DNA from 4 places in the Cytobacillus solani genome. Region 1 is predicted to be linked to each of the others. Evidence: riboswitches for the same ligand, from Rfam matches in the RefSeq annotation. Region 1 holds a riboswitch; each other region holds the start of a gene.
The links. Region 1 has a riboswitch for S-adenosylmethionine ahead of FI644_RS05820 (cyclase family protein). Riboswitches for the same ligand answer to the same signal wherever they lie in the genome.
Positions count from the first base shown of each region.

Region 2: it holds a riboswitch for S-adenosylmethionine, as region 1 does, so the genes downstream of both, FI644_RS10615 (Na+/H+ antiporter NhaC family protein) here and FI644_RS05820 (cyclase family protein) in region 1, are expected to answer to the same signal.
Region 3: it holds a riboswitch for S-adenosylmethionine, as region 1 does, so the genes downstream of both, FI644_RS15215 (enoyl-CoA hydratase/isomerase family protein) here and FI644_RS05820 (cyclase family protein) in region 1, are expected to answer to the same signal.
Region 4: it holds a riboswitch for S-adenosylmethionine, as region 1 does, so the genes downstream of both, metK (methionine adenosyltransferase) here and FI644_RS05820 (cyclase family protein) in region 1, are expected to answer to the same signal.

Region 1 is NZ_CP041305.1:1,145,460-1,148,610, forward strand. It holds gene FI644_RS05810 (ATP-binding protein) at 1-731, opposite strand, end outside; partial or broken gene FI644_RS27315 (HD-GYP domain-containing protein) at 729-1,186, opposite strand; SAM riboswitch class I at 1,356-1,455, shown strand; gene FI644_RS05820 (cyclase family protein) at 1,554-2,312, shown strand; gene FI644_RS05825 (hypothetical protein) at 2,355-2,780, opposite strand; gene FI644_RS05830 (hypothetical protein) at 2,801-3,151, opposite strand, start outside.
Region 2 is NZ_CP041305.1:2,072,581-2,075,731, forward strand. It holds gene FI644_RS10605 (FAD-binding dehydrogenase) at 1-518, shown strand, start outside; gene FI644_RS10610 (DUF4230 domain-containing protein) at 587-1,318, opposite strand; SAM riboswitch class I at 1,544-1,656, shown strand; gene FI644_RS10615 (Na+/H+ antiporter NhaC family protein) at 1,753-3,051, shown strand; gene FI644_RS10620 (PaaI family thioesterase) at 3,085-3,151, shown strand, end outside.
Region 3 is NZ_CP041305.1:3,022,644-3,025,794, forward strand. It holds gene FI644_RS15205 (enoyl-CoA hydratase/isomerase family protein) at 1-231, shown strand, start outside; gene FI644_RS15210 (hypothetical protein) at 297-1,118, opposite strand; SAM riboswitch class I at 1,245-1,343, shown strand; gene FI644_RS15215 (enoyl-CoA hydratase/isomerase family protein) at 1,595-2,359, shown strand; gene FI644_RS15220 (3-hydroxyacyl-CoA dehydrogenase NAD-binding domain-containing protein) at 2,373-3,151, shown strand, end outside.
Region 4 is NZ_CP041305.1:2,970,663-2,973,813, reverse strand. It holds gene FI644_RS14950 (gamma carbonic anhydrase) at 1-117, shown strand, start outside; gene metK (methionine adenosyltransferase) at 336-1,535, opposite strand; SAM riboswitch class I at 1,867-1,982, opposite strand; gene FI644_RS14940 (thiol-disulfide oxidoreductase DCC family protein) at 2,076-2,450, opposite strand; gene pckA (phosphoenolpyruvate carboxykinase (ATP)) at 2,680-3,151, shown strand, end outside.

The DNA of each region.
Region 1 (3,151 bases):
AGTTCACTTTCAATCTTTATTTCTCCTTGATGGTCTTCGATTATTTTTTTCGTAACGATAAGCCCAAGACCAGTTCCATCACCTTTTGTTGTATAAAATGGAGTAAACAGCTTATTCAGCTCAGATTGATTTATGCCACAGCCTTGATCGATAAAGCTAATCGAGATTTCATTCTTTAATTCATGCTTTAAAAGAATCTTGAACATTCCACCGTTATCCATTGAATCTAGGCCATTTTTTATAAGGTTAATACACACCTGCTTAATCTGATTTTCTACACATTCAATCAATGGAATCGACTCATCCATTTCTACTGATAACGAAATATTTTTTTCATTAGCCTGTTGTTTCGTTATCGATATCACATAGAAAATAATCTCTTTCAAACAACTCTTTTGGAATTGAGTGTTTTTTGGCTTTCCAAGCAGCAAGAGATCATTTACGATTAAATCTATCCGCTCAATTTCTTGCTCCATAATTGAAAAATACTTCTGATCCTGAACATATTTTTCTTTTTGCAGCTGTGTAAACCCTTTTAATGAAGCAAGAGGATTTCGGATTTCATGTCCAATCGAAGTTGCCATTTGACCGATAAATGCCAGCTTTTCCTTATGCCTTAATTCCTCATTTGCAGAGGTTAATGCATAAATATAAGAATTGAATCGATTTAATAAAATGTAGGTAATCACAGAAAAAATAATGATTAAAGCAATCGGGATAACCACTACCATTGAATGAATAAGTAAACCTACAATAAAATATCTGGAAATAGAAACAATCGTAACAACCCAATAGAAACATTTATTAATAAAAAGGGGCGAAAATAATATTAGGATTAATTCTGCCGCATTCCCGCTTGCATATTCGCCAGATTCACTCGAAAATAGAATGATGTCACTTAGTGCCGTAAGTATCATATAAACAAGAATGTAAATATATTTTATTGCGTGCTGTTTTTCCTTTCTAACTAATAATAAGCAACTGGAATTAATCCAAAGATGATCACATAATTCCAATAGCCTAACGGGCTATTTATCCCTGTTTCTGAATGCAGAATATACTTTGGATACAAGTAGTAGTAAAAAAAATCATATAAAACTAAGGTTATATAAAAGGTGATTAAATACATTTTAAGTGCCCGCTTCTCTTCATGAAGCAGCCAAGTATGGATATTCTGTTTTTTCATACATTTCCTCACAAAAATAGATTATATTTATTATAACCCTTAAGTGAGGAAAATCGACAAATCCCTACTTTTATCCCACATTTTTTTCTATTTCGAAAATTCTTTTTTCGTCTTGACAATTCCAATTATTAGATGTAGGGTAGGTATAAATAAATTAAATATGCAATTTTTCTTATCCAGAGAGGTGGAGGGACTGGCCCATTGATACCTCAGCAACAGACGATAATGTACTGTGCTAATTCCAGAAGCGTCATGCTTGAAGATAAGAAGAGCCGAAAGCGTGAATGCCAAACCTCTTCTTGTTTAAAGAAGGGGTTTTTTATTTTTAATAAAAGCCCCATCATCTAATTCTAATGAGGTGATCTGTATGTCAAATGAGTTAACGAAAGTATCAAACGAATTACTCCAAGCCATTCAACTATTAAAGGAAAAAGAATGGGTTGATTTAACCCATACATTCGGTCCTGGTTCACCGCATTTCTCAGCATTTGATTCAGCAGAATTCCAGACTTTATTTAATCATGATGATGGATTTTTCGCACAAAGCTTTAAATTTGCTGGACAGTACGGCACACATATTGATGCACCGATCCATTTCGTCCGGAATACGAGGTATCTAGATGAAGTAGGATTAAAAGAATTAGTTTTGCCGCTAGTTGTCATCGATCGATCAAAGGAAGCCGCTTTAAATAACGACTTTACTTTAACTGTCGATGATATTTATGGTTTTGAAGAGGTGTATGGGAAGATTGAAGAAGGGTCATTTGTTGCCCTGCGTACGGATTGGAGCAAACGCTGGCCGGATAGAGAAGCATTTGAAAACAAAGACGATGATGGTCAAAACCATGCCCCTGGCTGGTCAGTCGATGCATTGAGGTTTTTAATAGAGGAAAGAAAAATTAAAGCCATTGGCCATGAAACGTTTGACACTGATTCAAGCATAGACTATCAAAAAAACGGAAAACTCTTAGCTGAATATTACATTCTTGAACAGGATACGTATCAAATTGAATTATTAACAAACTTAGACAAAATACCTGCTAAAGGAGCAGTCATCTTCAATATTGTCCCAAAACCGGAAAAAGCCTCTGGATTTCCTGTCAGGTCTTTCGCCATCTTGCCTTAAGAGAGAATAGTAAAAGGGCAATGCTAAGGACAGCATGGCCCTTCAGGTTTTCCTATTATTCATTCGTATCATAATCGTAAATACTGCAACAATTAACATAACAAAGGTCAATACGATAATGACATTCTCCAGCCAATGCTTAGGTGCTTCATGAACATAATCAGCTTTATACCATTTACTTTCTTCTACCTCAACTGCAATCGCTATTTTCGGGGAAATGCCTTTGATTTCATAATACTTCGTGCCTTTTGGATACATATTTGATGCGTCACCAAAATATTCTCCAGTCATTTCATCCGTGCCTCTTTTTACTTTACCTATGACGTCTCCGATATCAGATACCTCTTCATCGGTTACTTCATATACATTTCCTTTCCATACAACGAAAGGATACGCCCAGCTAAGTGCTTGAACAGATAACTGACTTGTAAAAATGAAACACAATAGAAATAAGATGAGCTTTCTCAAATACATCCCCCCTCCCTTGCCTATTCCACCTCTAAAGCAAAAGCATAGAAAGCGTCCCCGTTGGATACATTTTCTTGCTTTTCATCCATCCACCATACTCCGTAGGAAAAATAATAGATTCCCTTTTGTGCAGGTGCCGTAAACTCATGATCCTTAACTAATATCTCCACTTCTTCCTTTTCCTCATTTATTTGTAAGAGATGTATACTATTTGGCTTTGGCTCATAATCCATTACAAGATTAATCTTCTCACCAGGTTTTACTTTTACTGGCGCTTTCCCTTCTAACATTTCCACTGGTCCCGCAGTATCGATGCACGAATTCCCCCAGCAGTATGTACCTAATTTTGTATCATATTTCTCATTGGCAAT
Region 2 (3,151 bases), 930 kb from region 1:
CTCCTGGTCCTGTCCAAGCATTTATGGATAAAGGAGAGGACTTCGTTATTGCCAATCATTTGTCTGATCTCATTGAAGGGATGAATAAACTAACAGACGAAAATTTGCTGGATTTTGCAGAGATTGAGCGGCAAATTAAGGCAAGAGATCGAGAAATCGATAATAAATTTACGAAGGACCTGCAAATTACTGCTCTTCGAGGTGCCCGCCAATATATAGGGGATAAATTAATTCGTGTAGCAGCTCCACATAAAATCCTTGATCCTAAAAATGGCCCTTTAATTGCTGTTCGGTTAAATATCGTTAGCCGAAAAACTTTAGGGGGGCTACAAACAGATTTATCGGGTCAAGTATTGAATGATGCAGGAGAAGCCATTCCAGGGCTGTATGCGGCAGGAGAGGTTTCTGGCTTTGGCGGAGGAGGAATTCATGGCTATCGCGCATTAGAGGGGACATTTGTCGGTGGGTGTCTTTTCTCTGGGCGGGAAGCTGGCCGCGCCATTGCATCAAAAGTGTGAAAGACAAAATAAGTCTAGTAGAAGTATAAAAAATGGGTTGTGCTGTGCGCACCACCCATTTTCTATTGTTATTTAAATTCAACGCGTGCTTCATAGCCAAGCTGTTGAAAGAAATGACTTAATACCTTTACTGCACTATCCTCTGCTTTCGTTAATAATCCGATATTTTCAGCTTCTTTTATAATCTCAGTCTGTGCTTTTGCAGCAAGGTCATACCCCTCGTCCCATTTCACTTCACTTCTAAACAGGCCTTCCTCAGAGTACGTTTGTACTTTGTCCATGTTAATAGATGGATCTTGGATCAATGCCGCATGCGGAAGAGTTAGTTTAATTTCTTTGTTTTCCTCATCAATTACAAAGTTTTCATCCGTAACTGATTGCAGATCAACACCAGCAAGTACTGTTGCAGGAACAATGAGAAGTACCGTCCTTTTTGTACCGGGGAAATTCACACTGATTTCTTTATTAAATAGTTTATTATCTTCTTCTTTGATCACTGTTGTGACAACAGCCTGTGCGGTAGCTAAGGTTGCCAATTCTTGAACGCCTTCAACAATATTAATTGTTTCGCTTTGGTAGGTGCTGCCAGTAAACAATTTTAAATAGGTAAACGCACCTAAGCTGCCTATTAAAAAAACGATAATAGCAATCAATAAAACTCGTAACTTAAAAGACTTGCCAAATGAGGGAAATGGGATAGAAGATCTTTTTCTCGTTCCCATCGCTATGGATGCTGCTGCTTCTCTGCTTCCAGCAAGGATTTCCTCCTTGGCTGCGCTCGTATCTTTTATATGTGCCATATGGATCCTCCTTGTCGAATATTGAAAATGGGCTATATATTATATACATTCGTTTTCTATGAAAAGTTTCTACTTCATTATAATTTATTTCCTTCCAATTGTGTGGGAAATGAAATAAGTGGCAGTAGAATCAATTTACAGCAAAAGAAATATCCAAAAATTTACCGTTGCATGAATACAAGAAATCATGTAATCTGTTACTTATTCAAATAGATCGTTTATATCTTCTTATCCAGAGAGATGGAGGGACTGGCCCGATGATATCTCGGCAGCGGAACTGTAGGAAACTAGAGTTGCTGTGCCAAATCCAGCAAGCAAATGTGCTTGAGAGATAAGAGGAGTGTTTTATAAATTCGTTTATAAGGCCTCTTCTTGCTGTGGTGAGAAGAGGTCTTTTGTTATGTTCGAAGGAAAATTTTACGGAGGTGCACTTTATGGAACTGGGTAAAAAAGGGAACCCGTGGGCGCTGCTGCCTTTCGTGGTCTTTTTAATATTATTTATTGGAACAGGAATTGTGACGGGAGATTTTTATAAGTTTCCTGTCATTGTTGCCATTGCAATCTCTGGTGCAGTTGCATTAGTAATGAATCGAAAGGAAACGTTCAGTAATAAAGTAGATATTTTCTGCAAAGGGGCAGGAAACTTAAATGTGATGCTTATGGTTATCATTTTCCTCCTAGCAGGAGCGTTTTCAGAAGTGGCTAAGGGGATGGGGGCAGTTGATTCGACAGTAAACTTTGCGCTTTCAGTCATCCCGCAAAACCTATTAATGGTCGGAATATTTATTATTGCCTGCTTTATTTCTCTTTCGATGGGAACATCGATGGGGACGATTGTTGCACTTGCTCCAATTGGAGTTGGAATAAGTGAGCAAACAGATATTTCATTGGCGCTTTCCATGGCGGCCGTTATTGGCGGATCTATGTTTGGTGATAATCTTTCCTTTATATCTGATACAACAATTACTGCTGTTCGTTCACAAAATACACAAATGAAGGATAAATTTAAAGTGAACTTCTGGATTGTCTTACCGGCAGCCATTGTGACATGTGTCATCCTAGGCATTGTGACAATGGGAGAAAATGCCGAAATTACGCAACATTCCTATCACTTAGTAAAAATTCTTCCATATGTTTTAGTCATTATTTTTGCCTTAATTGGGATGAATGTTTTTCTTGTCTTGGCATTAGGAATTGGATTAGCAGGAGTTGTTGGATTGGCGGATGGAAGCTATCAAATGATGCCATTGGTTCAAAAGGTTGGAGAAGGAATGGCTGGAATGTATGAGATTTCCTTTCTAGCTATTTTGATAGCTGGTATGGTAGAGGTAATTAAGCATAATGGCGGGATCGACTTTTTGCTTCATATAGTAACCCGAAATATCAAATCCAAAAAGGGAGCAGAGTTTGGCATTGCTGGACTTGTCGGACTAACTGATTTATCAACTGCCAATAATACGATTTCAATTTTGATTGCGGGACCGCTTGCCAAAAATATTGCCGATCAATATGAAATTGATCCGCGAAAATCGGCTAGTCTCTTAGATATTTTCTCATGCTGTGTACAGGGGTTAATTCCGTATGGAGCACAAATCCTAGTTGCTGCAGGTGTTGCTAGTATTTCACCAGTAAGCATTCTGCCTTTCTCTTATTATCCGATTCTAATAGGAGTTTGTGGTGTAGCAGCCATACTCATTGGCTATCCAAATTTTAAAAAAGAAAAAAGCGTTTGATATGTTATACTATTCTGAAAAGGGGGTAGTATAATGGAGAAAAAAGTAGTAAATGCTGTTCAAGATATTTATCCGGATGATTTTGCTTGGTGCTATGGCT
Region 3 (3,151 bases), 1.9 Mb from region 1:
AATGATGACATTTTAGATCGTTATTCAATTAGAATGGGTAAGCTGGTAGCCTCTCAAGCACCTTCTTCATTACTAGCTGTCAAGCAATCTGTAAGTCAATGTGTGAATAGTGTACCAGAATTATGGAAGGGGACGACGCCTTTTGTAGATAATTATGATTTTCCGGAAGGAGTAGCTGCGTTTGTTGAAAAACGAATCCCACGTTTTTCTCGACGCTCAATTTCAAATTAAAGGATTTTACAATCTTCCCCTGCTCAGTTTTATGTCGAATGCTACACCTGTTTTTTTAAGGAAGCTCATCTTCTTAGAGGGCTTCCTTTCTCTATTTTGATAACTGAAATATTGATTGCGTATAGTTCAATATTCATATGGTCAAGAAAATGTTGATAAATTTCCATTTGCAGAGCTGTTAATTTCTCAAGAATATTATTATGAATAGGAAAACTAATGGATACGTTTAAATTTAGTGTTGGGAGTCCTTGTAAATGGATTGAAACGGATTCGTAATTCACAAATTCTTTAAAGTTAACACAAATATATTCAACAAGTTGCTTAAAAACCTTTTTATGGATTTTAATAGTTCCATGATGAAAATCAGGATAAACGATTGTTGTTTCTCCAATTCTTTCTTCCTTAGTTGAAAAAACCTCCATTCCTTTATAAATTAATTTCTTAAAGAAATTTTGATCAACTTGCTTATATGGTATAGGTATCACATGCTTTCCCTCTGTCTTTCTTACATATTGTGCTATTTTTATTTCACTAGATGAACGTATGTTTTCAACATAATAATAATGTTTAATTTCACTTAACTCCAAGCGTTTGGCTATTAAATTTGCCATCTTATCTGAAGTTCCAATGATTAGGATTTTGCCGATAAAATGACTATGAATGGCTTGTTGAACCTCTTTCTTATGCTGATCATCAAAAAAAGTAGCTCTTTTTACTGCTGAAATATAATTCTTTTCGAATTTCGCAGATGAACCAGCAATCTTTTGCCCATTCAATATTAAGAGGCCATCATCAATGATTGCTGGGATTCTTTTTTTGTACGCAAAAGATAAGGCACTGGTACTTTTCCCTGTCCCACTTGACCCACTTAATGCATAAACTTCCATAATGTTCACTCCCTGATTTATATTTGTTTACGGTGAATAGTTTAAATAAATTGAAAGTAGTTGACATTCTCTTTTACTCATTATAAAGTAAGGGACAAGTTTAATAAATTGAATATTTTAAATATTTTCTTATCAAGAGAGGTTGAGGGACTGGCCCAATGACACCTCGGCAACGGACTTATTGTACCGTGCCAAATCCAGCAAGCATCGCTTGAGAGATAAGAAGAGGTGTTACTAGTAGTTTTTCCCTCTTCTTTGCAATGAAGGGGGTTTTTTTATTGTTTCTTCTGAATAACAAGTGTGTCAAATAGAAACAAAGTTGTGTCATTTGGAAACAGTTATTGCAAACATTTAAATATTGATAATGGGGATAGATGATTTAATTTCACTTTATTTTAGATAAATAAACGTTTAGTTTTTGGCACGATAATTGCAAGTTTAAATTTGAAGGTCAAGAAAAATTAGGAGTGATGAATATGGGAAAAGTCAGGTATGAAAAGAAAGATAATATTGGGATTATTACTATCGATTCCCCCCCTGTGAATTCCTTAGATCGTGATGTTTTTAATGATTTAGAAGAAGTTGTTCTGCAAATTGGAGATTGTGTGAGAGTTGTTATTATCGAAGGTGCTGGCACAAAAGCATTTGTAGCTGGTGCGGATATTAAAGAATTTCCTGGATTAACATCAGAAGCAGGGGAAGCACTTTGTTTGAGGGGGCAGGCAGTATTTAATCGAATAGCTAATCTTACACAACCTGTGATTGCTGCCATTGATGGATTCACATTAGGTGGAGGTCTAGAGCTTGCGCTTGCTTGTGATATTCGTATTGCTTCTAATCACTCACAATTTGGTCTCCCAGAAGTAAAGCTTGGAATTATTCCTGGGTATGGAGGTACACAAAGACTGCCACGGCTGATTGGACAAGGAATGGCGAAGAGGTTAATTTTTTCTGGTGAGTTCATTTCTGCTGAAACAGCTTATAATTACGGCCTCATTGAGGAGGTAACAGAGGACAATGTATTATCTAAAGCGATTGAGCTAGCAAATATTATCGCTTCAAGAGGACCTATCGCTGTACAAAAGGCGAAGGAAGCAATCAATATGGGAGCGGAAGTGTCTTTAAATGAAGGTCAACAACTAGAAGCGAAATTATTTGGAGATATATGTTTAACAGATGATAAGGAAGAAGGCGTAGTTGCATTTTTGAAAAAAAGAGAGCCATCATTTACAGGAAATTAAGGAGGAGAATCATATGAAAACAATAGGTGTAATTGGCTTTGGAACAATGGGATCGGGTATTTCTCAAGTATGTGTTGAGGCTGGGTACGAAGTAATTGCAATAGAACAGGAAAAGGCATATTTTGATCGAGGCTTAAAACAAATAGGTAAAAATTGGAACAGAGCTATTGAAAAAGGAAGAGCCAATAAAGAAACAATAGATGGATACGAACAATTATTAAGTACTTCTACTGAGTGGGAAAGCATTGCAGAAGCTGATTTCATCATTGAAGCAGTAAGTGAAGACATGGAGCTAAAAAAGGAAATCTTCAGGAGAATTGATCAAATAGTTAATGAGAAAGCAATTATTGTAAGTAATACATCTGGATTGAGTATTACAGAAATTGCAAGTGTAATGAAAGATCCTGGTAGAGTAATGGGATTCCACTTTTTTAATCCAGTACCAGTAATGAAATTGGTAGAACTCATAAAAGGATATGATACAACTGAAGAAACCTATCAAAGGTCAAAAGAGCTGGTGGAATCCCTTGGGAAGGAGGCTGTTGCTGTCAAGGAATCACCATTGTTCGCAGTTAATCGTATTTTGGTCCCTATGATTAATGAGGCAATTTTTGTGTTACAGGAAGGTGTAGCTAGTGCTGATGATATTGATAAAGGGATGAGGCTAGGTGCGAACCATCCAATCGGGCCGCTTGCCCTAGCCGATTTAATTGGGTTAGATACTTTATTATTTGTTCAGGATTCATTATATGAAGAAACACAGGATTCAAAATATCGAGCAGCGCCGCTACT
Region 4 (3,151 bases), 1.8 Mb from region 1:
TTTGGCAGACCTGCAAAAGTGATTCGTGAATTAACACAAGAAGATATAAAGGAAATGGAACGCATAAGCAGAGAATATGCCGAAAAGGGGCATTATTACAAAGCTCTTCAAAAATAAATGGCATATAATGATTTAATATTTCCTATTTTAATTATAATTATGTATATCGTCATCAAGGGGGTTCCTATTCTCTTTTTTTCGACTGGATTTTCCTATATTTGGATATTCCAGGTTCCATTCTATATTCTGCATCCTTTTCAACCTTTATTTGATATTTCAGGTTTCAAAACACACAAAAAAACAGGAACCGCAAAATGCAGTTCCTGTTTTCTATATTATTTTGTTGCTTCTGCTCGTAAAGCTTCTGCTTTATCCGTACGTTCCCAAGGAAGGTCCACATCTGTACGGCCAAAGTGGCCATATGCAGCTGTTTGCTTATAAATAGGGCGACGTAGGTTAAGCATATTGATAATACCAGCTGGACGAAGGTCAAAATGTTTGCGAACAAGATCAACCAATACATCCTCGCTAACTTTTCCAGTACCAAATGTATCGACAGAAATGGAAACTGGCTGCGCAACGCCAATTGCATAAGCTAGCTGAACTTCTACTTTATCTGCTAATTCTGCGGCTACAATATTTTTCGCCACATAACGCGCAGCATAAGCAGCTGAACGGTCAACCTTTGTAGGATCCTTACCAGAGAATGCACCACCGCCATGGCGAGCATATCCGCCGTAAGTATCAACAATAATTTTACGACCAGTTAAACCAGCATCCCCTTGAGGTCCGCCAATAACGAAACGGCCTGTTGGGTTAATAAAATACTTTGTATTTTCATCAATTAGCTCTTTCGGAACAACGGGGTTAATCACATGCTCCTTCAGATTACGTTGAATTTGCTCAAGGCTAATCTCAGGGTGGTGCTGAGTTGAAATAACAATCGTATCAATACGAACAGGTTTGTTATTTTCATCATATTCTACTGTTACTTGCGTTTTACCATCTGGACGGAGGTACGGAAGAATATCTTCTTTACGCACTTCTGTTAAACGACGGGATAATTTATGTGCTAATGAAATTGGCAGCGGCATAAGCTCTTTTGTTTCGTTACAAGCATAACCAAACATCAAGCCTTGATCTCCTGCACCGATTGCTTCGATTTCTTCATCACTCATTGAACCTTCACGTGCTTCAAGTGCTTGGTCAACACCCATCGCAATATCCGCAGATTGCTCATCAATCGATGTTAATACCGCACAAGTTTCCGCATCGAAACCGTATTTTGCACGTGTATAGCCAATCTCTTTCACCGTTTCACGTACAATCTTCGGAATATCTACATACGTAGAAGTAGTAATTTCACCAGCTACCAGAACGAGACCTGTTGTTACAGAAGTTTCTGCAGCAACACGTGCATTCGCATCCTTTGCTAAAATGGCATCCAAAATCGCATCAGAAATTTGATCACAAATTTTATCCGGATGGCCTTCAGTAACTGATTCAGAAGTAAACAAACGACGCTTTGTTGACATCTGGATTCCTCCTTATTTATATAATAGGCAAGATTACTTAGCAGAAAGCAACCTTAGGTTGATACGGAACTCATTCCCTAAGTAGTATGAAATAAACAGGGAGTTTTTATTAATATGCCCCTTTAACACTTAAACACAGTCATATTAAAAAACTCAAAAAACCAAAAGCCGTCCATCAAATTTGCATTATAAAAACTTTGCTTATCGCCAAGTTGTTATGGCGAAAGCCTTCGTTTTTATTATACTTTAATCCATAATTAAAAGTTCATAAAGTACAAAAAAACCTTTTCATATGTGAAAAGGTTGAAAACAAATCGATTCGCGCCTTTCACTCTTATCGTTCAAGGCCCTAAGTCCTTGCGTCAGGTTAGCACCTTTGCTAAAAAAAATCTTTAACAGGTTGCTGGGCTTCATTGGGCCTGTCCCTCCGCCAGCTCGGGATAAGAGAGTATCCGTTCAAGGTAAAATCATAACGTATAAAATGAATTCATGTCAATAACTATCTGTATAAAATTCTTGTTTTTTCATTAATAACCTATACTATAATGAACAACTTCCATCTTCACATTTTCCTTTTAAAAATTTGTGGCGATTTTTTGCAATCCATTGATACACTGGATTTCCAATTAAATAGGAAAATGGGATATATAAAAAAGCTCCTAAAAGGTAGAACATAGGGAGACGAAGAAACAAATATCTTATTGCGTAAAAGCCTTTTAACACATGACCATTGGATGTAATAATATGAAGTTCTTTTCGCAAACTAGCTTTATCAAACGAAAGTGGATGTTCATTTTTTTCATATTCCTGTAATGAAACCCATTCGATTTGACGAAACCAGTCAAGCTTACAAAAAATTCGCTTAGATTCCTTGCATAACGAGCATGTTCCATCGTATAATGCAGTCGATTTCATAAGATCATCCCATTTATGTTTTGTTATTACGATTTTAACATATATGGAAGGAGTTCTTCCTGTTTTTTCAAGTGTCCTTCTTACATTGGCTTAAAACCAATTGTGACATTTTTATTAATTTAAAGAAAAATTTCTTAATAGTATAGATTAATCATCTAAATGTGTTATACTAATTAGGAGATGTAATCACTTTCAAAAATAATCCTGGATAAAGGAAGGTATTCATCAGATGAATTCTGTTAGCATTCCAAATAAATTGATTGATTTACTAAAAGGTAATAATATTCAAATTCAATTGTCTGTCCCTCAGCTTGTTGAAAAGGTATTGAACCGTAATGAAGGATCACTGACATCAACTGGAGCTGTTGCTGCAACAACTGGCAAATATACAGGCCGTTCGCCTAAAGATAAGTATATTGTGAAAGAAGCTTCAACATTAGATACAGTTGATTGGGGAAGTGTGAACCAGCCAATTTCTGAAGAAGTATTCTCTAATTTATATAATAAAGTGTTAAGCTACTTACAAGAAAAAGACGAAGTGTTTGTTTTTAAAGGATTTGCAGGCGCTGATAAAAAACATAGACTGCCAATCCAAGTCATTAACGAGTACGCTTGGCATAACTTATTTGCACATCAGCTATTCATTCGCCCTACAGATGAAGAATTATTGGATCACCAAGCAGAATTCACAGTTATATCCG